One region of the Roseateles sp. GW821-FHT09H11 genome, then DNA from elsewhere that is predicted to be linked to it. Evidence: predicted binding sites of a transcription regulator. Region 1 holds the regulator's gene; each other region holds the start of a gene.
The links. The regulator HrcA, encoded in region 1, represses chaperone genes, less so after heat shock. The targets are predictions, from matches to a motif close to TTAGCACTCNNNNNNNNNGAGTGCTAA.

Region 1 (7,737 bases):
GCCGGCGGAGGGCGTCTGGGGCGGCTTGTGGACGCTGCCCCTCTTCGATGACGAAGCCGCGTTGACCGCGCAGAGCGCGGCATTGGGCGTCGCGGCGCCGGAGACGCTGCCGCGGGTGAAGCATGTGCTGACGCACTTCGACTGGCTGCTGCACCCGCGTCGCGCGCTGCTCACGCGCGAGACGCGGCCCGCGGGCGACGGCGTGTGGGTCGCGCGCGAGCGGTTGGCGGAGTACGCGCTGCCGGCGCCGCTGAAGAAGCTGCTGGACTAGGGCAGCGCCGCGGGACTCACGCGGCGCGTCCCTCGCGGTCCGGACCGGCGACGGGCGGCCAGGGGCGCTGCTGGAACTTGAAGTTCCGCATGTCTTCGCCGCGCTCGTCGAGGGCGGCATTGAATGCCGTCAGCTGCGAGCGGATCTTGGCGATCGCCTGTTGAGCGACGGCCTCGGGCTTGCTGCTCCTGGCCAGGGCGCGCAGTGCGGCCGCCTCGGTCCGTCGCGCTGCCTTCAGGATCGGGTTCAGGGTGCTACTGACCCACGCCGTGCGGTCCTGCCACTGCGCCACCGACTGCGGATCGGGCACGCCGGGCTTGAAACCGAAGAGGCTCACGCGGAGTTCCGCCCCCGAGAGGTCATCGTCCAGCAGCGACAGCTCCTCGCGCAGCGGCGCCTGGGCCTCCTTGCGCCGCGCCATCTCGGCGAGCTTCGCCTCTTTCATCCGCTGGGGCGACAGGTGCTGGACCAAGGCGTTCCGCGCCGACTGCGCGGTATGGGCCACACGCGACAGTGCGCCGCGCAGCAGCGTGGCGGGGGAGACCGTGCGCCGTGCGGCGCTCGGGATCGGTTCGGGATGCGGCGTCTCGGGGAGTGCGTCGTCCGGGTGGATGACCTTCTTGAGTTGGAGGATGCCGCGCAGACTGGCGGTCTGCCCCGTGATCGTCGTCACGTCGTCGTGCAGGGCCTGCGCGCGGCCGGCCATGAGGTTGTCGCGACCCGCATCGATCGCCGAAGCAATGCGCTTGGCGGTCGCGCGAAACTCCGCGAAGCGGGGTTCGGAAATGCCATACCGGTGGCCGCCCCCGGCGATGCGATCCAGCGCCGTGCTCAGCCGGGAGAGTTCCCGCTGGTCGTACGCGAAGGCGTCGAGGTGGGCCGCGACCTGATGCAGTCCTTGCGGCAACTGGTTGATGTCGCGGTCGAGCTCGTACAACTGGGTGGCGCTCGCCCGGGAATTGCCAAGGAACTCGTTCGCCCGCCGCGACAGCGTCTGCGTTTGCGCGCGCAGCGAGTTGTCCGCGCCCGGCCACTGTCGCGCGACCGTGTTGAGCCACACCGCCCGCTGCTTCACCCTGTCCTCGATGCCGGGATTGTTCTTCGGGCTGAAATTCGTCTCGATGTCGAGCGCCGCCAGCGCTTCGTCGATGGCATCGTCGGTGTGGAGGTCGGTGCGGGCGCTGGGGTGTTCGGAAATGGTCGTCATGCTGATCTTCCTGCGGACATTGCGTGCAAGGAGAGTCAGTCGTCTGATAACCGATCAGGTTCCCGGGTGGCACCTGCCGCTGTCGCGCGACGTCCGGCCGGTGCCCGCGGAGACGCCGGTGGTCAGGCGTCTCCGGCTCGGTGGCCGCGGGCGCCTCCGGGGTTCCGCGCGTTACCGGCGGGCGCTGCTCCGTTATGCTCGCGCGGATCACGGACGGGGGGCCAGGGCGGCTCCGCATCCGCTTCCACCGCATCCAGGGACACCATGTCGAACGACGTCAAGCCGGGCCGGGCCGCGGCCATCAAGAGCGCATTGGAATCGGCCTTCATCGCGCTGCTCGCCAGCGGGGTGTGCCTGTGGTTCCTGATCAGCGAGACCCAGGTGGCCGGCGAGGGCGATCCGGCCAAGCTGACCATGCTCGGCATGGGGCTCTTCGCGGGCTTGTGCGCGCACTTCGCGTACATGGGCATCGCGGTCAAGCGCGCGGAGCGCGGCGTGGTGCTCTGGATGATCCTGATGCTGGTGCTGATGCCCTTCGCGTCGGTCGTGCTGGGCATCCTGCTGTTCAACCAGGTGCAGGAGATCGAGCACCAGGCGGTCGAGCAAAGCTGAACGCCGCGGGGGCGACCCCGTCCGCGCCTGGCGCGCCTGCCGTGCGCGCAAGCCCGCGTCGGCTCAGCGCGCGTCGAGTTCCCGATGCCGCTTCAACACCTGCCCGTGGAAGGCGAACTGCTTGGCCAGCGTCTCGACGAGGTAGACCGAGCGGTGCTGCCCGCCGGTGCAGCCGATGGCGACGGTCAGGTAGCTGCGCTGGTCCTGCGCGAAGTTCGGCAGCCACTGCGCGATGAAGGCGCCGATCTGGCTGAGCATCAGCCGGACCTCGGGCTGGCTCTCCAGGTAGGCCGCGACGGGTTCGTCGCGGCCGGTGAGCGGACGCAGCTCGCGGTCGTAATACGGGTTGGGCAGCACGCGGACGTCGAAGACGAAGTCCGCGTCGCTGGGCACGCCGTGCTTGAACGCGAAGGACTCGAACACCAGCGTCAGCGATGAACCGCTCACATGCACCAGGTCGCGCAGCCAGCCGCGCAGCTGCGCGGGGCGGAGCTGGCTGCTGTCGATGACGGTGGACTCCATGCGCAGCGGCGTCAGCAGCTCGCGCTCGAGCGCGATCGCTTCCTGCAGCGCGCGGTGCGTGTCGCCGTCGTCGCGCGCGTCGTAACGCGCGCGCAGCGGGTGCGGGCGGCGCGTCTCGGAGAAGCGGCGCAGCAGCGTGTCGTCGTCGGCGTCCAGGAAGATCGCGCGCAGCGAGACGCCTTCCTGGCGCATTTCCTTGATGTGCAGCAGCAGCTGCGGCAGCGAGCCGGCGCTGCGCACGTCCACCGCGATCGCGACACGGCGCCAGCCGCGCTGGCGTTCCAGGTCGAGGAACTGCGGCAGCAGCTCGGGCGGCAGGTTGTCGACGCAGAAGAAGCCGGCGTCCTCGAGCGCGTGCATCGCGATCGACTTGCCGCCGCCGGACATGCCGGTGACGAGCACGACCTCGCCGCGGGGCGAGGTGGCGGTGGGGGTGGCGAGGGCCGGGGGCACCGGAGCGGTATGGGGCGCGCTCACGGCTTCACCTTTCTGTTGGAGGGCTTGCCGGCCGGGTCGGCGGGACCGCCCTTGGCGGACAGCTCCAGCATTTCCTGCGCATGGGCGAGCGAGGTCGACGACAGCCGTTCGCCGCCGAGCATGCGGGCGATCTCGGCGGTGCGGGCCTCGCCGGCGATGGGGCGGACGTCGGAGTTGGTCTTGCCGTCCTTGAGTGCCTTGGCGACGAGGAAGTGATGATCCGCGCAGGCGGCGACCTGCGGCAGATGGGTGACGGCGAGGACCTGCGCGCGCTGGCCGAGCTGCTTCATCAGCCGGCCGACGGTCTCCGCGACCGCGCCGCCGACGCCGGCGTCGATCTCATCGAAGATCAGCGTGCCGGCGCCGCTGTTCTGCTGGCTGGTCGTGACGGCGATGGCCAGCGCGATGCGCGACAGCTCGCCGCCGGAGGCGACCTTGGCCAGCGGGCGCGGCGTGCTGCCGGCGTGGCCGGCGACGAGGAACTCGGCGGACTCCAGCCCGAAGCTCTGCGGCTCGTCCTGCGGCAGCAGCGCGACCTCGAAGCGGCCGCCGGACATGCCCAGCTGCTGCATCGCCTGCGAGACGGCGTCGGACAGCGTCGGCGCCGCCTTGGCGCGCGCGGTGCTGACGGTCCTGGCTTCCTTCTGATACCGCTTCAACGCGGCGGCCTGCTTGGCCTGCAGCGCGTCGAGGTCGGTGGCGGCGTCGAGCTGCGCGAGCTCGGCCTTCCATTCCTCGAGCAGCGCGGCCAGCTCGGCCGGCTGACGGCGGTAGCGGCGCGCGAGCGTGACCCAGGCGGACACGCGTTCGTCGAGCTGCTGCAGCCGGTCGGGGTCGAGGTCCGCGGCGTTCAGATAAGAGCTGAGGCTGTGCGCGGCGTCCTGCAGCTGCGCCTGCGCGCCGAGCAGCGCGCTGACGGTGTCCTGCAGGCCGGCGTCGTAGACGAGCACGTCCTGCAGCGCGGAGAGCGCCTCGTCGGTCAGCGATTCGGCGTTGATCTCGGCCTCGGCGATGCGTTCGAGCGCGCCGCGGGCGGCGTCCATCAGCGACTGCGCATGCGACAGGCGCTGGTGTTCCGCGTTCAGCTCGTCCCACTCGTCCGCGCCGGGCGCGAGGCGGCCGAGCTCGCCGATCTGCCAGCTCAGGCGCTCGTGCTCGCGGGCGAGGTCGGCCTGCTTGGATTGCGCGGCGGACAGCGCCTCGGTGGCCTGGCGCCACTCGGTGAAGGCGGCGGCCATCGGCCTGGTCTCGATCTGGGCGAAGCTGTCCAGCAGCTCGCGCACGCTCACGGGGCGGGTCAGGCCTTGCCAGGCGTGCTGGCCGTGGATGTCGAGCAGGTGTTCGGCGAGTTCGCGCAGCTGGGCGACGGTGGCGGTGCCGCCGTTGATCCATGCGCGGCTCTTGCCTTGGGCGTCGATCACGCGGCGCAGGAGCAGCGTGTCGTCGGCGCCGTCGACGGCGGAGTCGAAGCCGGCTTCCTCGAGCCAGGGGGCGAGGACGGCGGGGCGGTCGAACTCGGCGGAGATTTCGGCGCGGGTGGCGCCTTCGCGGACGACGGCGGCGTCGCCGCGGGAGCCGAGGGCGAGCTGGAGGGCGTCGATCAGGATGGACTTGCCGGCGCCGGTTTCACCGGTGAGGGCGGAGAAGCCGGCGGCGAAGTCGAGTTCGAGCGCCGGGACGATCACGAAGTCCTTGAGGGCGAGGCGGCGCAGCATCAGGTGGTGCCTTCGTTCCAGCGGAGTTTGCGGCGCAGGGTGGCGTAGTAGGACCAGCCGCTGGGGTGGAGGAAGGGGGCGCGGTGCTGGGAGCGGCGCACGGTGATGCAGTCGCCGTGGAGCAGGGAGGCGAGGGATTGCATGTCGAAGTTCACCGACGCGTCGCGGCCGGCGACGATGGTGAGGCGGACCTCGCCGTTGTCGGGCAGCACGATGGGGCGGTTGGAGAGGGCGTGGGAGGCGATGGGTAGGAGGACCCAGCCGGCGATGCCGGGGTGGAGGATGGGTCCGCCGGCGGAGAGTGCGTAGGCGGTGGAGCCGGTGGGCGTGCCGACGATGACGCCGTCGGCGCGCATGTTGGCGACGAACTCGTCGCCGACGTCCACGCGCAGTTCGACCATGGCGGCGGTGGCGCCGCGGGAGACGACGACGTCGTTGAGGGCGACGCCGGAGAAGATCTGTTCGCCGTCGCGGATCACGGCGCCTTCGAGGAGGGAGCGGTGTTCGATCTCGAAGTCGCCGGCGAGGATGGGGGCGAGGGCGTCCTTGAACTGGTCGGCGGAGATGTCGGTGATGAAGCCGAGGCGTCCCTGGTTGATGCCGACGAGGGGGAGGTTGTAGCGGGCGACCTGGCGGGCGAAGCCGAGCATGGTGCCGTCGCCGCCGACGACGATGGCCAGGTCGCACTGGGCGCCGAGTTCGGCGTGGGACAGGCCGGGGAGGGCGGTGATGCCGGTGCTGTCGGCGGTGGCCTGTTCGAGGGAAACATCCAATCCCTGGGAGGCGACAAAATCGGCAATCTCTTCCAGGATGGGCCGGATGCCCCGCGACTGGGGTTTTCCGACGATGGCCACATGGCGGAAGCGCTTGGACATGGCGGGAATTACACCACAGCGAACTGCTGGGACCGGGGGTATGCGGGGGGTGGCGCCGCCGGCTTCTTTAGAATGAAAAACATGCTCGACGATCGCGCGAAGACACTGCTGAAGGCTCTGGTGGAGCGGTACATCGCCGACGGTTCGCCGGTGGGGTCGCGCACCTTGTCGAAGGCGTCGGGGCTGGAGCTGAGCCCGGCGACGATCCGCAACGTGATGGCGGACCTGGAGGAGCTGGGGCTGATCGCGAGCCCGCACACCAGCGCGGGGCGGATTCCGACGGCGCGGGGGTACCGGCTGTTCGTGGACACCTTGCTGACGGCCAAGCCGGGCATGCCGCGCGAGGGGGTGGGGTCGTTCGAGAGCCAGTTGTTGCCTGATCAACCGCAGAAGGTGATCGCGAGCGCGGCGCATCTGCTGAGCAGCCTGTCGAGTTTCGTGGGGGTGGTGACGTCGCCGCGGAAGACGGCGGTGTTCCACCACATCGAGTTCCTGCGTCTGGGGGATCGACGGGTGCTGGTGATCATGGTGTCGCCGGACGGGGATGTGCAGAACCGGCTGGTGTTCACGGCGCAAGACCTGACCCAGTCCGACCTGACGGAGGCGAGCAACCGGCTCAACGCGCACTACGCGGGGCTGAGCCTGGACGTGGTGCGGGACCGCCTGAGGTCCGAGGTGGATCAACTGCGCGGGGAGATCGCCAAGCTGATGAGCGCGGCGGTGGACGTCGGGCAGCAGGGGGTGACGGAGCACGAGCCGATGATCATCTCGGGGGAGAGGAACCTGCTGACGGTGCAGGACTTCAGCCACGACATGGGGAGCCTGCGGCGGATGTTCGACATGTTCGAGCAGAAGACGCAGCTGATGCGGCTGCTGGATGTGTCCAGCCGCGCGGAAGGCGTGCGGATCTACATCGGCGGGGAGAGCCAGGTCGTGCCTGTTGAAGAGCTGTCGATCGTCTCCGCGCCGTACGAGGTGGACGGCGAGGTGGTGGGCACGCTCGGCGTCATCGGCCCGACGCGCATGGCCTACGACCGCATGATCGAGATCGTCGACATCACGTCGAGGATGGTGAGCAACGCGCTGTCGCAGAAGTAGCCGCGCTTCGCGGCTCGTCGGGCCGGCCCCCAAGCATGCTTACAATCCGCCGCTCCGGTGCAACGCCGGAACCAACGAGCCCGCCAGGGTTCGTATATGCGATTACCCCGGGGGCCGTTAGCTCAGTTGGTTAGAGCAGAGGACTCATAATCCTTTGGTCACAGGTTCAAGTCCTGTACGGCCTACCAATATCATTGTCACGGTGGACAGGGCCGCCGGGCTAAGCGTCAATCTTTGCGACTTAGTTCGCCGTTCCGGCGCCTACCATGCGTATTTTGGTCAAACGGCTGAAATGACGCGGTTTTTGAAGTACATCCCCAGACCTGGTCTGAACAAAAAGGCCCCCACGCGCTGTAGCAGATTCAGGGCATATTCTGGTCTCAACTGCGCAACAACTATGGCTTCACGTGTCGAGGTGCTTAGCTTTCCATCTTCTTCGCTCGTAATAAAAACGCGAAGCTGGGAAGCGCCTTGGAAACGACCAAGATCGTCTGCAAACATTTGTTCCCATTCCGGATTTCTCCCGCCAAGTGACCCTTCGGGATAAATGGAATAGGCTTCAGTATTGCCTTCGTGACTTAGGAAGACAAAGTTATTTGTAGATGCGCTCTTGGTGGCTTCATCTTTATCGATCTTCCAGAGTCGGAATGCAATAAATGGAATGGCATTTCCCAGTCGCTTGTTCCATCCAGAAGTCTTTTGCCCGGGCACCAAATCGCAGGCGGGAGAAAGACAGATCCAATAATCGTCCCCGATTCTGAAAGCATGACCCGTAGTAAGGTGGCCACGGTCAAAGCGTTTGGTGCTAATAAATCGATTGTAGTTCAGGATCGTTGAGGGGAGTTGAAGATCGCTGTGTTTCAAGCCGCAGCGGTCAAATACTTCCTGCTGGTTAGCCTCTCTAAAAGCAGCGCGAACCTTCTTACTGAACTCGACAAGATTATCGCGAATATGGTCTCC
Region 2 (7,737 bases), 200 kb from region 1:
ATCCCGCCGCCGGCCTCGCCGTCGCCGCTGCCTTGCGTTGGGGCCCCGGCGCGCTGCCGGGCATCGCGATCGGGGGCGCGGCGGTCAGCCTGGCGATCGGCGTCGAGCGCGCGCATCTTCAACCGCTGCAGCCCTTGATGGTCGGCCTTGGCGGCGCGCTGCAGGCGTGGCTGGGCGCGTGGCTCGCGCGACGCTGGATCGGCGCGAACCCGCCGCTGTGCGAACCCGCCGAACTCATGCGCTTCCTCGCCGCGACCGCCGGCATCGCCTGCCTCGTCGCACCGAGCTTCGGCGTCGCGGCGCTGTGGATCACCGGTGCGATCGGGCCGTCGCAGGTCCTGCCGCATTGGCTCGCGTGGTGGGTCGGCGACGCGATCGGCGTGCTGATCGGCGCGCCGGTGGCGCTGGCGCTGTTCGGCCTGCCGCGCAAGCACTGGGCGCCGCGACGACTGAGCGTCGCCCTGCCGATGCTGGTCGCGTGCGCCTTGCTGTTCGGCGCCACGCTGCATGTCGCGCGCAACGAGGATGGACGCCGGCGCCATGCCTTCGAACTCGAAGCGGTGAATGCACTGAACTCGCTGTCCGACAAGCTGTCGATGCCGTTGACCGCGCTCGAGGCCAACCACAGCCTGCTGCTGGTCGCGCCGGACATCAGCCGCGGAGACTTCGAACGCGCCCATGCCGAGCGCGCCCGCGCGGGCGGCGCCGTGTACGCGGTGGGCTGGGCGCCGCTCGTGCGTCCGCAGGAGGTGCCCACGTTCGAACGGGCGGCCCAGGCCGACGGCTACGTCGGTTATCGCGTCTACGAACGACGCCGGCCCGGCGACCTGACCCCCGACCCGGCCGAGGACAGGCTGCCGATCCGCCTCATCGCGCCGTTCGCGCGCAACCGGCCGGCGATGGGCGCCAACATCCGCAACATCCCGCAGGCCCGCGCCGCGCAGGAGCGCGCGATGGCCACCGGCGAGCCGTCGGCCAGCGAAAGCTTCCCGCTGTCGCAGGACGCCGGCGTGACGCTGATGGGCGTCGTGGTCTACCGCGCGCTCTACGAGGGCGGCTCCACCGATCCGCGCGACGCCGCCGGCCGCGCCCGCAAACCCACCGGCGTGGCTTTCGCGACGCTGCGCCCGGAGGCGCTGCTGCACGATGCGCTGCCGGCTCGCGCAGGCCGGCTCGATTACTGCCTCATCGACGCCACGTCCGGAAGCCGCCGTCCGCTGCTGGCCGGCGACGAGCGTTGCCTGCACCTGCCCGCCGCGCTCCCCAGCCGATCCCGAGACTTCGATTTCGCCGGCCGGGCCTGGCGCCTGATCGTCTACAACCCGTCCGGACTGCCGACCCTGGACGGCAGCGCCGCCCTGCCCTTCGCGATCGCGGGGCTGGCCGGCACCGCGCTGCTGGGCCTGCTGCTGCTCTCGGTCACCGGCAGCACCGCGCGGGTGGCGCGCCGGGTCGAGGAAGCCACCCAGCGCCTGCGCGCCAGCGAGGAGCGTTTCCGGACCATCGTCGAGCACGCGCCGATCGGCGTCGTCTCCTGCGACCTCAACGCGCGGCCGCAGGAGATCAACCCCTATTTCTGCCAGCTGCTGGGCATGAGCGTCGAGCAGTTGCAGGCGCGCTCGATCATGGCGATCACCCACCCCGAGGACCGGGCCGAGGACAGCCGGCTGGGCATGGCGCTGATCCGGGGCGAACTCGGCCGCTACAGCCGCATCAAGCGCTACATCGGCGGCCAGGGTCAGGTGATCACGGTCCGGGCCACCGTCAGCCTGCTGCGCGACGCGCAGGGCCGGCCGTCACGACTGCTGGGCGTCGTCGAGGACATCGGCGAACAGCTCCGGCTGGCCGAGCTGGAGCGCATCCATGAGGCCGAATTGGCCGCCAACCGCGCCAAGAACGAGTTCCTGTCCCGGATGAGCCACGAGCTGCGCACGCCGCTGAACGCGATGCTCGGCTTCTCGCAACTGCTGGAGTCGGACCTCGGGTCGACGCTCAGCGCCCGGCAGCGCGGCTGGCTGGCGCAGATCCAGCAGTCGGGCTGGCACCTGCTGGAGATGATCAACGACACCCTGGACCTCTCGCGGCTGGACGCCGGCGGCCTGCGCGTGCAGATCGACGACCAGGACCTGGCGCCGATCGCGTCGGACAGCCTCGCCATGATCGAGACCCAGCGCCAGCGACGCGGGGTGAGCATCGAGGTCGAACTGGCCCCCGAGGTCGGCCGGGTGCGCGCCGACGCGACCCGCCTCAAGCAGGTGCTGACCAACCTGCTCAGCAACGCCGTCAAGTACAACCACGACGGCGGACGCGTCTGGCTCCGGGCGCGACGGGTCGGGGATTCGCAGGTTGAACTGAGCGTCACCGACTCCGGGCCGGGGCTGACCGAGGCGCAGAAGGCGCAGCTGTTCCAGCCGTTCAACCGCCTGGGCCGGGAGGTCGGCGGCATCGAAGGCACGGGGATCGGGCTGGTGATCACCCAGCGGCTGCTGGCGCTGATGGGCAGCCAGTTGCGGGTCGCCAGCACCGCCGGCGAGGGGGCGACGTTCAGCTTTGAGCTGCCGATTTCTTCGGTAGATCAATGACTTAAGTGGATCCTAAGACGGCAGGCACACACTCGGTTTCAGGGGTAGCCCTCCCGTGACGCGTCCGATTTCCGGAGCCTTAGCACTCATCGTCCATGAGTGCTAATATTCTCAGCGTCGAGCCGGAGGACCGGCCCGATACAGGAGCAACGAACACATGTCCAACACCCTTGCATTGAAGGTCCGCGATCCCTGGTCCCTGGTGCCATCGCTCGGGAACCTGGATGCGTACATCACGGCGATCAACCACATTCCTCTGCTGACGCCGGAAGAAGAGAAGGATTACGCCACGCGTCTGAAGACGCATGGCGACGTGGACGCCGCGGGCCGGCTGGTGCTGTCGCACCTGCGGCTGGTGGTGTCGATCTCGCGCCAGTACCTGGGCTACGGCCTGCCGCAGGGCGACCTGATCCAGGAAGGCAATGTCGGCCTGATGAAGGCGGTCAAGCGCTTCGATCCGGAGCAGAACGTGCGACTGGTGTCGTACGCGATGCACTGGATCAAGGCCGAGATCCACGAGTACATCCTGAAGAACTGGCGCATGGTCAAGGTCGCGACGACCAAGGCGCAGCGCAAGCTGTTCTTCAACCTGCGCTCGAAGAAGCACGCGCTCAAGGAACACGCCGCGAACCAGCAGCGCACCTCGCTGACGGAAGCCGAGATCGCCCTGGTGGCGGAAGAGCTCAACGTCAAGCCCGAGGACGTGGTCGAGATGGAGACGCGCCTGTCCGGCGGTGACGTGGCGCTGGAGCCGCAGACCGACGACGACGGCGAGACCTTCGCGCCGATCGCCTACCTGGCGGACGACACGCAGGAACCGACGCGGGTGATCGAGTCCAAGTCACGCGACCGGCTGGCCACCGACGGCCTGCAGAAGGCGCTGGAGCAGCTCGACGACCGCAGCCGCCGCGTGGTCACGGAGCGCTACCTGAACGTCAACGACGACGGGTCCGGCGGCATGACGCTGCACGAGCTGGCGGCCGAGTACAACGTGTCTGCGGAACGCATCCGGCAGATCGAAGTCGCCGCGATGAAGAAGATGCGCAAGGCGATGGTGGCGGAAGCCGCTTGATCGGAAAGCCGCTCGATCCCCTGATCGATGCCCCATGAAGAAGGCCCCGCACTGCGGGGCCTTCGTCTTTCGGATGTCAACGCCTCGTCCCTGAGGCCTGCGGGGCCAGGGGGTTGGCCCGATTTGTGGAGCCTGCGAGACGTATGAGGGCCAACCCCCTGGCCCCGCAGGCCGAGCGCTCGTTCATTGCCCGGCGATCAGCGCCTTGATGTCGCCCATCAACGCCGACGCTCCCGCGCCATAGCGCGAGAACACCCGCACGCGCCCTTGCGGATCGAACAGGAAGCTCGCCGCCGTGTGGTCCATCGTGTAGCTGTCCGGTGTCTTCCCAGGCACCTTGGCGTAGTAGATCTTGAACTCCTTGGCCGTTTCCTTGAGCTGCTCCGGCGAGCCGCGCAGCGCGACGAAGCCGGGGTCGAAGCTTTCGAGGTAGGCCTTCAGCAGTTCGGGCTTGTCGCGTTCCGGATCCACGGTGATGAACACGCCCTGGACCTTGTCGCCCTCTGGCCCGAGGGCCTTCTTGACCTGCGCCAGTTCGGCCAGCGTGGTCGGGCAGACGTCGGGACACTGCGTGAAGCCGAAGAACACGACCACGACCTTGCCCTTGAAGTCTTCCAGAGTGCGGGTCTTCCCGTTCTGGTCGGGCAGGCTGAAGCCGCGCGCATACGCCGCGCCGGTCAGGTCCACGCCCTGGAAGCTCGCCTTCGGCGCGGAAGAGAAGCCCAGCTTGTCGCAGCCCGCCAGCAGCGTCGCCGCACCCAGGGCCCCCAAGGCGCCGAGGCCCAGAAAACGTCGCGAGATCATCAGCACATCCGATCCGAAAGAAGGTTTCGAGCGCCGAGGCGGCTCAACTGATCCAGGGACTGACGTAGTGATCGAGCAGCAGCGCGCCGAAGAGCAGCGACAGATGCAGGATCGAGAACAGGAAGGTCTTGCGCGCCAGCGCTTCCGAATAGGCCTTCCACAGCTTGAACGCGTGATGGCAGAACATCAGCCCCAGCACGATGGCCGCGGCCAGGTAGATCCAGCCGCTCATGCCCGTCAGGAAGGGCAGCAGCGTCGCCGCGAACAGCACCCAGGTGTAGAGGAAGATCTGCAGCCGCGTGAACTCGTTGCCGTGCGTCACCGGCAGCATCGGCAGCCCGGCCTTGCGGTAGTCCTCGCTGCGGTACAGCGCCAGCGCCCAGAAGTGCGGCGGCGTCCACAGGAAGATGATCAGGCACATCAGCCAGGCTTCGGCGCCGAGCTCGCCGCGCATCGCCGCCCAGCCCAACACCGGCGGCATCGCCCCGGAGGCGCCGCCGATCACGATGTTCTGCGGCGTCATCGGCTTCAGGATCACCGTGTAGATGATCGCGTAGCCGACGAAGGTCGCGAAGGTGAGCCACATCGTCAGCGGGTTCACCAGCGCGTACAGGATCGCCGACCCCAGCGCGCACAGCCCGCCCGAGAACAGCAGCGTCTGGTTGCGGCTGAGTTCGCCGCGCGCCGTGGGACGCCACGCGGTGCGTTTCATCTTGGCGTCGATGTGCTGCTCGATCAGGCAGTTGAACGCCGCCGCCGCGCCCGCCACCAGCCAGATGCCGCCAGTGGCGGCGATCAGGCGCACCCATTCCTCGCCCTGCGGCAGGCCGGGGATGGCCAGCGCCATGCCGATGACCGCGCAGAACACGATCAGCTGCACGACCTTGGGCTTGGTCAGTTGGTAGAACTGCCACCAGCGGGAGGGCATGGCGGCCTGCGTCGCGGAACTCATTTCGAACCCATCGTCAGGATGCCGGCGCGCACGGGCGCCGGCTCGATCACATTGCGGGTCGTGCCGGCACGCAGCCGCGCCAGCACGATCGCACACATCAGCAGCAGCGCCGCGGCGCCGCCGGTATGGGCCAGCGCGGCCACCAGCGGCCACCCCAGCACCACGTTGGAAAGGCCGGAGGCCAGTTGCCACGCGCCGACCGCCAGCAGGCGGCGCGCCCAGCGTCGGGCTTCGAGGCCATCACCGCCGGCGCCGGTGCCGGTGCCGCCCTGGCGCCACAAGGCCCAGGCCAGCGCCAGCAGCGCGGCGAACACGATCATCGCGCCACCGCGATGCGCCAGGTGGATCGCCGTCAGCGCCTCGAACGGCAACCAGCCGCCGTGGGCGCCGCGGCCCAGCTCGCGCCACAGCGTGAAGCCGTGTTCGAAGTCGGTCGGCGGCAGCCATTGTCCCTGGCAGGTCGGAAAGTCCTGGCAGGCCAGCACCGCGTAGTTCGTGCTGACCCAGCCGCCCAGCGCCACCTGCGCGATCGCCAGCGCCGTGAATGCCATGAATGCACGTCTCAGGCCGGTGGACCAGGCCAGCGGCTTCGGCGCGTAGGACTCGGCCTGCCAGGCCAGCAGCATCAGCAATCCGAGCGCCAGCAGCAGATGCGTCGTCACGATCGCGGGGAAGAGCTTCATCGTCACCGTCCAGGCGCCGAAGAAGCCCTGCACCACGACCCAGACGAGCGACAGCGTCGCCCACCACGGCGACGGCGTTGCCTCGCCGGTGCGGCGGCCTCGCCGCCACACCCCCCAGCTCAGGACCGCCAGCACCACGAGCAGGAAACCGACGCCACCCGCCATGTAGCGATGCAGCATCTCCATCCATGCCTTGCCATGCGTCACCGGCCCGGTCGGCATCGCCGTCTGCGCGGCGAGGATCTCGGCGCTCGCGCCGATCGGCGAGGCGCTGCCGTAGCAGCCCGGCCAGTCCGGGCAGCCGAGGCCGGAATCGGTCAGCCGCGTCAGCGCGCCGATCAAAATCAGGTCGAAGGTCAGGAAGGTCGCGAGCACCGTCAGCGCGCGCAGCCGCTTCGCCGCGGCGTCGCCGCGATGTCGCCACTGCCACCAGACCAGCGGCACCGCGCCGACGAGCGCAGCCATCGCCAGCAGCTCCAGCAGCGGCTCGAAATCGAAACCGATCGCCAATCCGTTCATGCGCGGGCCGTCCTCTTCATCACCGGCCCGGCTTGTCCCAGCCGGCGTTGGCGCGCATCAGGCGCTCGAGGTCCTTCTTCAGCGGCGAGGGCTCCGGCGTCGCCGGCGAGCGCAGCATCCAGCGCCCCATCGGATCGACCAGGAACAGGTGCTCGCCCATCCGACGCCCTGGTGCAGCCATCAGCCAGCCTTCGATCGCGGCACGCGGCGCGCGCAGCACCGTCGCCGGCGCGCCGTGGCCGGTCAACGCGTCGATCTGCGCGGACGTCAGCGTGACGTCGTCGGGCAGCAGCACCAGCTTGTCGAGCTTGTCGCGGTCCTTGCCGAGCATCTCGCGCAGCTGGCGCTGCATGAAGAGCATGCGCTCGCAGGCCTCGTCGCAGGCGCGGTCCGGCACATAGGTCAGCAGCCATTGGCCCTTGAGCGATTCGGCCGCCACCGGCGCGCCCTGCAGCGTCGTCAGCGGCATCGCGGCCGGCAGATCGCGCGTCGGCGTGATCAGGTCGCTGTAGGCGCGACCGCGCAGGTCCAGCACGTAGAAGCTGAAGTACGACGCGATCACCGGCGCCGCGCAGACCAGCAGCACCAGCCACAGCGTCCAGCGCGTGCGCTTCGGAGGATCGAGGTCGGGCATCGGCACCGAATGGACGGCCATCGTCACCGGACCGTCCGGCGGCAGCGGCGTGTCGATGGGCGCCGGGGCGGCATCGCCGCCGTGGTCGTGCTCGTCACGCATCACGCTGTTCATCGGAGACCTTGGTGGCACGGGCGGCTCGGCCAGCGCGGTAGGGAGCGAGGACTTGGAACCAGACATAAAGACCCAGGATCAGCGCCGCGAGCGCAAACCATTGAAACGCGTACCCGTAATGCTTGTGGACATCGACCGCGGGCGGTGGCCAGTGTCGTTGCAGACCGTCGGCGGCTGGCGTCGCGGGGGCCGCGCGGTCCGGCGGCGCCACCCGGTCCGGCTCCGTCTGGAGCAGCACCAGCGGCAGCAGCCGCAGACCGGTCTCGGCCTGCAAGGCCGCGAGGTCGACATTCTGCCGGATCGGCCCGGTCTCCGCGTCCCGGCCCAGCGCATAGGCCTTCGACACGGAGGCCGCCAGGCGGCCTTCGATCCGCACC
Region 3 (7,737 bases), on a different contig from region 1:
GGTACCAGCCGCCGATGTGCACGCCGGCGATCCAGTCCTGCAGCGCCGCGTGCGCGTGGGGCGAGTGCTCCTCGCTGTAGAGCGCCACCGGCACCGTCGGCAACTGGCCGCGGTCGACGCGCTCGTAGGCCCAGCGCGAGGGGAGTTGCGACTCGCGTTCGTCGAGCAGTTGCTGGAGCAGTTCCTCGGACGTCTGCGCCGGGCGTCGCGGCGACGGGGCGGCCGGGGCGGCCTCCTCCACGGCCGGCAGTCCGCGCAGCACCCTGCCGTGCTGGCGCATCAGCTCGTCGAGGAAGGTCTGCCGTTGCATCTGCGGCAGCGCGATGGCATCCATGCCGCGGTCCAGCGCGCGGACGAGGTCCGGCAACTGGGCGCGCAGGCGCGTGCGCCCCGCCTCGTCCGGCTGCGGCGACACGCTGTGCAGCAGCGCGTCCACGAGCTCGATGTAGGTCTGCGGTTCCGAGGCATCCCGGCCGTGCTGGACCATCGCCTGCGCGATGACCTCGACCCAGGGACCGAGCAGGAAACGACGCATCAGCTTGCCCGCCTGGGCATCGTCGAGCTGGTGCTGCAACTGGTCGCGCAGCATCCGTTGCCATTCCTGGCGGCGCTGCTCGCGGTCCAGGCGCTCGAGCGCCACCGCGCTGCGCTGGCCGCGGGCCTCGGCCTGCGCGCGGATGTGGGTGTCGACCTCGGTCAATGCCTGCTGGAACTGCAACGCGGAGGGATGCGCGCTGTCCAGCAGCGGTTGGATCACGCGTTCCAGGAATTGCAGGAAGGCCTTCAGTTCCGCGTCGTCGCTGCGCTGGAAGCCCGCGCCGTGCGCGGCCAGGCGGTTCAGCAACTGCCAGGTCGGATGGTCCTGGCGACGCAGCAGCGAGGGATCGGTCTTGGACAGGCGCACGATCGCGACCTGCAGTCGACCCATCAGGACCTTCAGCGGCGGCTGCAGGCTGTCGTCGGCCAGGATCTGGTCATACAGACGCGACAGCAGGTCCGTGCCCGGCGCGCCGATGCCCGGCCCCAGCTTGGGCGGCGGGGCGGACAGGGCGCCCGCCGGCGGAGTGGGCGAACCAGGGACCGCGGCGCGCGCCGATCCGAGCTCGGCGGCGCGCGTGTTCATCAGGTCCAGCTTCATCGCGACCTGGTCCAGCGTTGCGTTCTGCGTCGGCGTGTCGGTCAAGGTCTTGAACTGGCGCAGGCGCAGTTCCGACTCTTTGAGCGCCGACCCGTGGCTGGTCAGCATGCCGCTCAACTGCGCCTGTCTCAGGCTCTGGCAGAGCAGGGTGTAGATCGGCTGCAGCTTGGTCGCCAGCGGATGCGCGGCCATGCGCATCAGCGCATAGCGGCCGTCGGCGTCGAGGTCCACGCCTTCGATGGCGCGTGCCAGCGCCTGTGCGAACAGCGCGGCCCGCAACGGGTTGTCGTTCTTCAACGGCCGCGCGATGCCGCGCAGCGCGGCGAAGAAGTTGCCCAGCTGATGCAGCTCGGCCCGGGACTGGTCTTCGATCGCAGTGATCACGTGCGCGATCGCGACGTCCTTCAGGGCCTGGCTCTCATCGACGAGGCTGAAGGACAGTTCGCCGCCGCGTGAGACGGGGCGCTCCCGCTGCAGCGGATCGCCGCCGTCGCGGGCCGTCTTCAGCAGGAGGTTGAGCGAGCCTTCGAAGTCGGACGCGAAGCTCGCGCGCCGCTTGGACCATCCGGCCAGCAACTGGTGATGTTCGAGCCTGCTCTTGAGCTCATCCTGCAGGCCGTTGTAGACCGCGTGCGCCAACGCGGGCACATGCGCGAGGGTGTCGTCGAGCAGGGACTGCAGGGAGGGCGAAGACGCTTGGACCATCATTTGTGACAAGTTGTCAGCTGCATTATGGTCGCCCCTGATTCAGGTGACATCCCCTGGGGCACGGGGACGTGCGGCCTGGGGAAAGCCTGATGGCCGCGCGACCTGGCGGCCGGCGGTGACCATGATGCTGAGCGGATGCTGCAGCGGATATTGGCAATGGTCGAGCCTACGTCGTATCGAAGCGCAACCGACTCATCTTGCACGAACGAAAAAAGGGGTCGCCGAAGCGACCCCTTTCGAGAGCGTGGGTCCCGAGCGTGACGCGCGGTGGGACCACCGCGCGCCGTGCTCAGGCGGACATCACATGTCCATGCCCATGCCGCCCATGCCGCCAGGCATGGCCGGGCCGGCGGACTCGTCCTTCGGCGCTTCGGCGACCATGCACTCGGTCGTCAGCATCAGCGAGGCCACGGACGCGGCGTTCTGCAGCGCGGTGCGGGTCACCTTGGTCGGATCCAGGATGCCCATCTCGATCATGTCGCCGTAGGTGCCGTTGGCCGCGTTGTAGCCGTGGTTGCCGGAGCCGGCCAGCACGGTGTTGACGACGACGGAGCTTTCTTCACCGGCGTTGTAGACGATCTCGCGCAGCGGGGCTTCGATGGCCTTCAGGATCAGCTTGATGCCGGCGTCCTGGTCGGCGTTGTCGCCCTTGATCGTGCCAGCGGCCTGACGGGCGCGCAGCAGCGCGACGCCGCCGCCGGCCACGATGCCTTCTTCAACGGCGGCACGGGTGGCGTGCAGCGCGTCTTCGACACGGGCCTTCTTTTCCTTCATCTCGACTTCGGTGGCGGCACCGACCTTGATGACGGCGACGCCGCCGGCCAGCTTGGCCACGCGTTCCTGCAGCTTCTCGCGGTCGTAGTCGCTGGTGGCTTCCTCGATCTGGACGCGGATCTGCTTGACGCGCGCTTCGATGTCGGCGCCGGCACCGTTGCCGTCGATGACGGTGGTGTTTTCCTTGCCCACTTCGACGCGCTTGGCCTGACCCAGGTCAGCCAGCGTGACCTTCTCGAGCGACATGCCGACTTCCTCGGCGATCACCTTGCCGCCGGTCAGGATGGCGATGTCTTCCAGCATGGCCTTGCGGCGGTCGCCGAAGCCCGGGGCCTTCACGGCGACGACCTTCAGGATGCCGCGGATCGTGTTGACGACCAGGGTCGCCAGCGCTTCGCCGTCGACTTCTTCGGCAATGATCAGCAGCGGACGGCCCGACTTCGCGACGGCTTCCAGCGTCGGCAGCAGGTCGCGGATGTTGGAGATCTTCTTGTCGTAGAGCAGGACGAACGGGTTGTCCAGGATCGCCGACTGCTTTTCCGGGTTGTTGATGAAGTACGGCGACAGGTAGCCGCGGTCGAACTGCATGCCTTCGACGATGTCGAGCTCGTTGTCCAGGCTCTTGCCGTCTTCGACGGTGATCACGCCTTCCTTGCCGACCTTGTCCATCGCCTTGGCGATGATCTCGCCGACGTCGGCGTCGGAGTTGGCGGAGATGGTGCCGACCTGGGCGATTTCCTTGGAGGTCGTGGTGGCCTTGGAGGCCGCCTTCAGCTGCGTGACCAGGGCGGTGACCGCCTTGTCGATGCCGCGCTTCAGGTCCATCGGGTTCATGCCGGCGGCCACGTACTTCATGCCTTCGCGGACGATGGCCTGGGCCAGGACCGTGGCGGTGGTGGTGCCGTCACCGGCGTTGTCCGAGGTCTTGGAAGCGACTTCCTTGACCATCTGGGCGCCCATGTTCTGCAGCTTGTCCTTGAGCTCGATCTCCTTGGCGACCGAGACACCGTCCTTCGTGACGGTGGGGGCGCCGAACGAGCGCTCCAGCACCACGTTACGGCCCTTGGGGCCCAGCGTGACCTTGACCGCGTTGGCCAGGATGTTCACGCCTTCGACCATGCGGGCACGGGCCTCGCCGCCGAAGACAACGTCTTTTGCTGCCATGTGTATCTCTCCGAAATCTTTATCTGGATGAAAGTCTGTCGCGGTCGCCGATTACTTGGCGATGACGGCGAACAGGTCTTCCTCGCGCATGACGAGCAGCTCGTCGCCGTCGACCTTGACGGTCTGGCCGCTGTACTTGCCGAACAGGACGCGGTCGCCGACGGCGACGTTCAGGGCGATGAATTCACCCTTGTCGTTGCGCTTGCCCGGGCCGACGGCCAGCACTTCGCCCTGGTCGGGCTTCTCGGCGGCGTTGTCGGGGATGACGATGCCGGAGGCCGTCTTGGTTTCGTTTTCCAGGCGCTTAACGATCACGCGATCGTGCAGAGGACGCAGTTTCATCAGATCTCCTTGACTAATGCAGACTTGCTTCAAGGACCCGCCGTGCGCTCAGCGCACAAGCCAGTCCATCACAAGAAGTAAGCCCCTCAGCCAGGGCCTCGGGGCTTGTTAGCACTCGACCATCGCGAGTGCTAGCAGGGAGATTATATGGACGGCTTGCGACGTTTCAAGGGGCCCGGTCCCTCCCGGTCCCTTTGTCTCACCAGCCCTGACCCGGTCGCGGCGGGTCGGCCGCCCGGTGCTGCGCGAACCAGTCCGGCGGCGGGCCGAAGACCCACTCGCGGTAGGACAGGGCCGGGGTTAGGCCTTGCGGGGTCGAGATCTGCAGGCGGGCCACCGGCTCGCGGGTCGAGCGGCTGTGCAGGCCCAGGATGCGGCCGTCGGCGTCGCGCACCAGCATCCAGTCGTCGGCGCCGGTGACCGGGTCGGCGTAGCGCTGGCGCAGGAAGCGCCGCTTGTGCGGCACCCGCGGGTCCAGCAGCAGTTCCTTCAGGTCCTTCGGGCCCTCGCCGCGTCCGGCGGCGCGATAGGCCTCGAGGGCGCGCCGGTATTCGTGGCCGACGCGCAGGAGCTCGTCCTCGGCGCGGTGCTGTTCCCACGCGCTGCCGAGCCGTACCGACCACAGCGCCCCCACGCCCACGACCGCGAGCGTGATCAGCAGCAGCACGTAGGCGAAACCGCGCGCCGCCGGAGGGCGGGCGCGGGCGCCGCGCCGCTCACCACTCGGAGAAGGCCGAGCCATTGCGCGCCCGCAGCGGGGATCCGCTGCGCACGTTGAACACCGCGCCCTGGTAGCCCTGCGGTGCCGGCTCCACGATCCAGGTGGTGCTGGACTCGGTCATCGGATCCAGCGGCAGGGTCGGCAGGTAGCGCGTCTCGACGAGTTCCTCCAGCCGTTCCGGGTAGCGTCCCCGGTCGCCGTAGAAGCGGTCCAGCGTCTGCCGGATCGTGCGCAGGTTCTCGCGCAGCACTGTCTCCTTGGCGGCATCGAGTTGGGCGTAGTAGCGCGGCACGGCGATCGCCGACAGCAGCGCGACGATCGCCAGGACCACCAGCAGCTCGATGAGCGTGAAGCCGCGCGCGCGGCGCATCGGTCTCGTCACCATCGTGCCAGCGGAATGCCGTTGAGGCCCGTCAGCGCGGAGCCGGACGACACGTCGTAGACGTCGTCGCCCGGCTCGGGGGCTTCGGGGCCGGATTGGTAGCTGCGCTTCATCCAGGTGTCCTCGTCGCTCAGCGAAGGATCGTCGGCGAACGGATCGCGCGGCACACGCCGCAGGAAGAAGAGGCGACGGCGCTTCGGATCGGTCCTGTCCTCCACGCCCTCGACCAGCACGGTCAGCGAGGGCGGATAACCCGTCTGTCCGGCCTTGACGGCGACGCGGCCCTGTTCCGCCGCGCGCTTGTAGGCGTCCACCGCGTCGCGGATCTCCCAGAGCGCGCGCCGCAGCTCGAGCTCCTTCTGCCGCTGTACCTGCGTCTGGACCAGCGGGACCGCCAGCGCCGCCAGCAGGGACAGCAGAGCCAAGGTCACCATCAGTTCGATCAACGTGAAGCCGCGCCTCTTCGTGCGTGCCGCAGGTGCGGCTCGGGCGATGACGGGGCGGAGGGGCGAAGTCATGGCGGAAGGACGCTGGCGACGATGGTCAGGTGCAGCTCGTGCCGAGGTTCAGCGCGCGACCGTCAGTTGCAGCGGGGCCGGCAGCGGCACGGGCGCGGACTGGCCGTCCGCGCGCTGTCCCGCCGCGCTGAGCACGCGCAGCGAGGTCGTCACCGGCGCGTCGGCCGCCGGGGCCTGGGCGCCGGACTGGACCGCCGGACGGGCGGGCGCCAGCGCGCGGAAGGTCAGCGTGGTCAGCACGCCGGGGCCGTTGCTGCCGCCCGTGCCGGAACGCGCAGCGGTGATCGCCACCTGGCCCGGCGTGACGACGCGTGACGTGAAGCGCCCGGCCGCGCCGCCTTCCTTCATGAAACCGCCTTCGCTGGCGGAGACGAACTGAAGCACTGCCGCGTCGTAGCCGATGACGACGGGCAGGCTGTTCAGCGCCTGCTCGCTTTGCAGGCCGAGCTGGAGCGTCACCGTCTCGCCGGGCGCGACCCGCGTCGGGCCTTCCCAACGCATCGCGGTGGCACCGGCCACGGTCCCTGCCGCCGACGTGGTCGGCAGCGTGGACGGTGGCGGCAGGGCGGCCGCGCCGGGCGCCAGGACCGGGGCGACGGTCGGCGTCGCACCGAGCGACGGCGTCGGTGCAATCTGGGGCGCGCCGCCGACGAGAGGTTGCGCCGACAGCCCCGGCACCGGAGGCGCAGCGGGCGCCGTCGGCGTCGCGGACTGCGCGACCGCTGCGATCTCGGCCGGCCAGGGGCGCAAAGTGGTCTCGGTGCCGGAGCCGAACTCCTGGGTCTGCAGGTCCGGACGCGTCACGTTGCGGATGATGCGCGGCGTGATCGACAGGACAATCTCGGTCTTGCTCGCATCCTGGGCCTGATTGCCGAACAGCAGCCCGAGGATTGGGATCTCCCCGATCAGGGGCACCTTGTTGGCGGAGCGGCGGTCCTCATTGTTGATCAGGCCGGCCAGGACCTGGTTCTCCCCATCCTTGAGCCGCAGCACCGTCTGCGCCGAGCGCGTGCCGAGCTGGTACGCCAGCGAGCCCGACTTGGTCTGCTGCTGGCTGGTGATGTTGCTCACTTCGAGAGCCACCTTGATCGCGACTTCGCCGTCCATGTAGACGGTGGGCTCCACCTCGAGCTTGATGCCGACGTCCACGTAGTTGACGGATTCCGCGACGAAGCCGGTCGAGGTGGACGTGGTGGTGATGTTGGGCACGCGCTCGCCGATGAGGATGCGGGCCTTCTCGCGGTTGCGCGCGCGGATGCGCGGATTGGCCAGGATATTGGTGTCAGAGTCCTGGTTCTTGACCTTGACGACGGTCGCGCCCACGGAGACGCCGATGTCGTCGCGCGTCACGCCGCGGAAGTCGGCCAGGGTCAGCGTCGAGCCGTTGCCCTTGGGCAGCAGGCTCAGCGAGGCCTGGTCCGGCCATTGCACACCGAGGTCGGTCAGCTTGCCGCGCTTGACCTCCAGCACCTCGACCTCGAGCATGACCTCGGACTCCGTGGCGTCGTGCACCGTCACCAGCTTTTCCGCGAGCCGCACCGCCTCGGGCGCGTCGCGCACGATGACCAGGTTGAGCCGTTCGTCCACCACCACGTTCTTCAGCTTGAGCAGCGTCTTGAGCGTGTTGGCGACGTTTTTGGCGTCGGCGTTCACGAGGTAGAAGCTCTTCACCACCAGCGGCTGGTACTCGCTCTGCTTGGCGGCGGTGGCGGGGTAGACGAGCACCGTGTTGGCGTCGAGCGCGCGCAGCTCCAGCTGGTTGGTCAGCAGGATCCAGTTCAGCGCCGCTTCGACGGTGCTGTTGCGCAGGTAGATCGAGGTCCGCTGATCGGTTTTGACCTCCTTGTCGAACAGGAAGTTCAGGCGCGAGGTGCGCGACAGCACCTCGAAGATGGTACGCAGCGGCACCTCGCGGAACTCGATGTTGATCGGCCGGCGATAGGCCTCGGCAAGGCTGGGCTCCAGGCGCGGCGGCTCCTGGCGCTCGTCC

Region 2: a site for HrcA is predicted at 2,662-2,688, ahead of rpoH (RNA polymerase sigma factor RpoH). Genes of this name have one in related genera too.
Region 3: a site for HrcA is predicted at 4,235-4,261, ahead of groES (co-chaperone GroES). Genes of this name have one in related genera too.

The regions. Positions count from the first base shown of each region.
Region 1 is NZ_JBWKOA010000005.1:379-8,115, reverse strand. It holds gene mutY (A/G-specific adenine glycosylase) at 1-271, shown strand, start outside; gene AC07PR_RS16925 (hypothetical protein) at 288-1,478, opposite strand; gene AC07PR_RS16920 (hypothetical protein) at 1,743-2,090, shown strand; gene rapZ (RNase adapter RapZ) at 2,154-3,065, opposite strand; gene recN (DNA repair protein RecN) at 3,086-4,804, opposite strand; gene AC07PR_RS16905 (NAD kinase) at 4,804-5,679, opposite strand; gene hrcA (heat-inducible transcriptional repressor HrcA) at 5,761-6,777, shown strand; tRNA gene AC07PR_RS16895 (tRNA-Ile) at 6,889-6,965, shown strand; partial or broken gene AC07PR_RS16890 (hypothetical protein) at 7,057-7,737, opposite strand, start outside.
Region 2 is NZ_JBWKOA010000005.1:202,401-210,137, forward strand. It holds gene AC07PR_RS17890 (CHASE domain-containing protein) at 1-2,582, shown strand, start outside; gene rpoH (RNA polymerase sigma factor RpoH) at 2,740-3,654, shown strand; gene AC07PR_RS17900 (SCO family protein) at 3,838-4,458, opposite strand; gene cyoE (heme o synthase) at 4,502-5,410, opposite strand; gene AC07PR_RS17910 (COX15/CtaA family protein) at 5,407-6,612, opposite strand; gene AC07PR_RS17915 (SCO family protein) at 6,632-7,360, opposite strand; gene AC07PR_RS17920 (SURF1 family protein) at 7,341-7,737, opposite strand, start outside.
Region 3 is NZ_JBWKOA010000004.1:540,182-547,918, reverse strand. It holds gene AC07PR_RS16440 (DUF1631 family protein) at 1-1,855, opposite strand, end outside; gene groL (chaperonin GroEL) at 2,147-3,784, opposite strand; gene groES (co-chaperone GroES) at 3,836-4,126, opposite strand; gene AC07PR_RS16425 (type II secretion system protein) at 4,326-4,868, opposite strand; gene AC07PR_RS16420 (type II secretion system protein) at 4,843-5,232, opposite strand; gene AC07PR_RS16415 (type II secretion system protein) at 5,226-5,747, opposite strand; gene AC07PR_RS16410 (secretin GspD/PilQ domain-containing protein) at 5,796-7,737, opposite strand, start outside.